Regions from separate parts of the Microbacterium sp. Y-01 genome, predicted to be linked through region 2. Evidence: predicted binding sites of a transcription regulator. Region 2 holds the regulator's gene; the other holds the start of a gene.

Region 1 (2,196 bases), 120 kb from region 2:
GGGTGCCGCCGCGGACGGTGACCCGTCCGGAGTCCGGCTGCTTCGTCCCGGCCAGCATGCCGAGGAGGCTCGACTTGCCGTCGCCGTTGCGGCCGACGATGCCGATGCGGTCCCCCTCTTCGATGCCGAGGGTCACGGAATCGAAGACGACCCTGGTCGGATACTCGAGATGGAGGGCCTCGGCCCCGAGAAGATGTGCCATATCCCTCCCAGGGTAGTCGCGCCGGGTCAGGCCGGCGGCGCGAGCTCAGACGAGCGACGGGGCGAACAGCTCGGGCAGCGCCGCGGTGAAGACCTCGAAGTGGCTGTACCAGACGGTGTGGGCCGCGCCGGGGATGCTGCGCACCGTCACTCCGTCGTGCTCGAACCGGCGGGCGTCCTCGTCGGCGACCCAGGCGCTGGGCTCGGCGCGCACCACGATCGAGCCCGGCGCGGCCGTCCAGTGGCCGTCCGCACCGCACGACACGGAGGCGGCGGTCGCAGGGTCGAAGCGCTCGGCGGCCCTGGCCTCCACGGCGGCGTCCTGGACCGAGTAGAAGGGCCGCAGCCGTCGGAGCTCGGTCGGCGACATCCGGGCGCGGCGATCGTGCTCGTACTGGGCGATGAGGTCCGCACGGTCGTGGCCGCCCTGCAGGGTGAGCGCCGCATCGACGTAGACCGCGAGACCGGGATCGAGGCGCGGCGCCGCGGCGGCGAGCACGGTCGCGCCGAAGGAGTGGCCGAGGGCGACGGCCAGGCGGTTGCAGCCGTCGAGGGAGGTCGTGCTCGCGGGAGGGAGTGCCGACGGCAGCGCCTGTGCCAGCGTCTCGACGACAGCGTCCGCCGCCGTCTCGATCGTGAGCCCCGGATCGCGGGCCGACAGCCCATGCCCCGGCAGATCGAGCGCGAGGACGCGGAATCCGCGTTCGACGAGCAACGGGACCACACGGTGCCAGCTCTCGGCGGATCCCATCATCCCGTGCAGCAGCACGGCGACGCGGTCGCCCTCCCCGGCTTCGATGACGTTCAGGAGCACCGGGCCAGTCAACCATGGCCGTTATCGTTTCGTGATCGGACTTTCGGCCAGACTCTCTCGAATCTTTGTTCGAATGTCGGTGGTCGGTGATGGACTGTGGTCATGACAGCACTGCTCGACGCGACCGACTCCCAGATGGCGATGCTCGCCGATCTGGTCGCCGGGCTCGAAGCTGCCGAGAAGACTCTGAGCAGCATGCAGGCGGCGCGCGACGGCCTCCTCGCGATGGCCGGGCGGCTGGCCGTCGAGATCGCCCGCGACGCGCGTGACCCCGATGGGGGCGACATGGCGATCCGCTCGGTGGCCGCCGAGATCGGGGCCGCGCAACGGGTCAGCGACCGGACGATCGAGCGGCGGATGTCCGATGCTTCCTGGCTGGTCGATCGCTTCCCCGCCGTGTGGGCGGCGCAGGGTCAGGGGCGCATCAGCGCCGCCCACTCGCGCCTGATCGTCGACGCCGGCGCGCACCTGGACGACAAGGCCGACCGCGAGCGTTTCGCCGCCGAAGCGATCGCCCTGGCCGAGAGCGAGTCACCCCATCGACTCCGGCGGCTCGTCCGTCGCCTCGCGGAACGGTTCCAGGAGCGGACGATCACCGAACGCCATCGAACCGCCCGCCGACAGCGCCGCGTCTGGATCACGGAACTCGACGACGGGATGGCCGATCTCCGTATGCGCGGTCCGGCGGCTCTGGTGCACGGCATGTACGATCGCCTGTCGCAGATGGCCCACGCAGTGCAGAAGGAGAACACGCAGCGCGCGAAGGCTGCCGCACGCGACGGCGGCGCCGATGCCGCGCCGCGCGATGAGCGGACGATCGATCAGCTGCGGGCTGACCTGCTGGCCGACCTGGTGCTCACCGGATCGCCCAGCGGGCACGACACGGCAGACGGCCTGCTCGGAGCGATCCAGGCGCGGATCGAGATCACGGTTCCCGCGTTCGCCCTCATGACCGACGACGGTGCGGCCGGTACGGAAACGCCCGCTGAACTCGACGGAGTGGCACCGATGGACGCCGAGACGGCACGCCGCTTCGCCGGCGCCGCGTCCGGATGGAACCGGCTGCTCACGCATCCGATCAGCGGAGCGGTGCTCGCGGTCGATCGCTACCGCCCCAGCGAAGAACTGCGTCGGCACCTCCGAGCCCGAGATCAACACTGCCGCTTCCCCGGGTGCGGGAT
Region 2 (2,196 bases):
CGGGTCATCCGCGAAGACCAGTTCGGCGTCGCCGATCCACTCCGGCTGCAGCGCAGCGCGGGAGCGGATGCTCTGCGGGCGGCCTCCGTCGAGCTCCGCGACCTGTACGCCGGCGCCCTCCCACGGCATGCGGCCGCGGTCCCAGGCGACCCAGGCGAGCCGGGTGCCGTCGGGCGAGAGCGCCGGGTGGGCGAAGAACCCGTCTCCCTGCACGATCACCCGGACGGCCGAGGCGTCCTCTGCCGCGGAGCCGTCGGTCGGGATCTCCACGATCCCGCGAGTGTGCGGGGTGGTCGACAGATCCTCACGCACGGCGAACAGGCGGCCCTGCCGGAGGTGCAGCCCGCCGTGTGAGGGGCCGGCCGGGGTGAGCGGCAGCGGATCGGCCGCCGGACCCTGCCGGTACACGCGCTGATCGCCCGCGTCGACGAAGTACAGCGTTCCGTCGTCGTCCGCGGTCCACGCGCCGCCTCCGTACTCGTGCACGCGCGAGCGTGCGCTCCACGGGGCGCGAAGCACCTCGGCTCCGGAGGAGCGTCGTACCGTGACGCGCCCCTTCTCCGCCGGGACGGACTCACCCCACCAGACCTCAGCGCCCACGAACCGGGCGCCGTCGATGCGCGGCGACGATGCCGCCACGGACGCGGCGGAGAAGGGCGAGGGCCAGCTACCGAAGGGAGACGACATGCCTCGAGCCTATGGGCCGGCGGCAGACGACGTCACACGCGTGCTCTCGCGTCAGACCGCGCGGAGGACCGCCACGACCTTGCCGAGCACCACGGCCTCGTCGCCGAGGATCGGCTCGAAGGAGGAGTTGCGCGGCAGCAGCCACGTGTGACCGTCCCGGCGCCGCAGCACCTTGACCGTCGCCTCGCCGTCGAGCATCGCCGCCACGATCTCGCCATTCTCGGCGTTGTTCTGGGAGCGGACGACGACCCAGTCGCCGTCGCAGATCGCGGCGTCGATCATCGACTCGCCCGAGACCTTGAGCATGAAGAGATCGCCCTTGCCGACCAGCTGCCGGGGGAGCGGGAAGATCTCCTCGACCTGCTGCTCGGCGGTGATCGGCACTCCGGCGGCGATGCGTCCGACCAGGGGGACGAGGGCGGCGTCGCCCACCGGTGTCGCGACATCGGCCGGGTTCTCGCCGCTGGCGCCGGGGAGGTCGATCAGCACCTCCATGGCGCGGGTCTTGCCCGGATCGCGCCGCAGGTACCCGCTCAGCTCGAGCTGACCGAGCTGGTGCGTGACGCTGGAGAGCGACTTGAGTCCGACGGCGTCGCCGATCTCGCGCATGCTCGGCGGGTAGCCGTGATGCGCGATCGAGTTCTGGATGACCTCGAGGATCGCCATCTGCTTGGGGCTGAGGCTCTTGCGACGACGCGTGCGCGGAGCCTCCGATTCGGGGGCGGAGTTCTCGCTCATGGTGCTCCTTCAGTGCGTGATCCCGACGTCCCTCTTCGAATGTCGGAGGCCCGTGGTGGGGTGTTCTCATCGAAACCGTATCCGAGAATCGCGCCGATCTGGAAGATCTGTTCGAGCGTGTCGGCCGATTCTCGGATCTGTTTTCGAAGAATACTTGACAGATGTTCGAACTCGAAGATAACTTCGGAACGTAGCTTCGCATTCACGGCTCCCGGCCGAGTCGCGAATGCGAACGCTACGCCAACTTCCCCGGCAGCCCACGGCTCCGGGTCAGGCTAAGGAGCACCACATGAGCAGCATCAGCTTCAGCACCGCAGCGGTCATCCCGACGTCGGCTCGTCCGACGACGCGACTCCGCCTGACGGCACGCGGTCGCGCCGTGATGCTCGGGCTGGCCTCCGTCCCGCTGGCGATCGGCATCGCGTTCGCGGCGCTCAGCGGCGGCTCCGCCGTGGCCTCCGGCGCGGATGCTCCTGCTGTCAGCGTCGAGACCGTCACGGTCATGCCGGGGGACACGCTCTGGTCGATCGCGAGCACGGTCGCCCCCGAGGTCGACCCGCGCGACGTGATCGGCGAGATCAGCCGCATGAACCTCCTCCACGGCGGAGAGCTGCAGATCGGCCAGGAGCTGGCGATCCCGGCGCAGTATACGAACTGAGAGCTGACGTCGTACGCCGCAACGTTGCCTCTCCTGTGCTGAGCGCCGCCTAGCATGGGAAGGGTGACCCTCTCCCTCAACGATCTTCCGCTGCGCGACGATCTGCGCGGACT

What was found. The regulator LexA, encoded in region 2, represses DNA repair genes until DNA is damaged. The targets are predictions, from matches to a motif close to TCGAACANNTGTTCGA.
Region 1: CSX12_RS12700 (HNH endonuclease signature motif containing protein) is a predicted target of LexA. The motif match lies at 1,073-1,088, and genes of this name have one in related genera.

Annotation. Positions count from the first base shown of each region.
Region 1 is NZ_CP024170.1:2,662,968-2,665,163, forward strand. Features, by position in the region: gene CSX12_RS12690 (ABC-F family ATP-binding cassette domain-containing protein) at 1-202, opposite strand, end outside; gene CSX12_RS12695 (alpha/beta fold hydrolase) at 248-1,015, opposite strand; gene CSX12_RS12700 (HNH endonuclease signature motif containing protein) at 1,118-2,196, shown strand, end outside.
Region 2 is NZ_CP024170.1:2,539,665-2,541,860, reverse strand. Features, by position in the region: gene CSX12_RS12065 (prolyl oligopeptidase family serine peptidase) at 1-687, opposite strand, end outside; gene lexA (transcriptional repressor LexA) at 739-1,425, opposite strand; gene CSX12_RS12055 (LysM peptidoglycan-binding domain-containing protein) at 1,715-2,083, shown strand; gene CSX12_RS12050 (histidinol-phosphate transaminase) at 2,147-2,196, shown strand, end outside.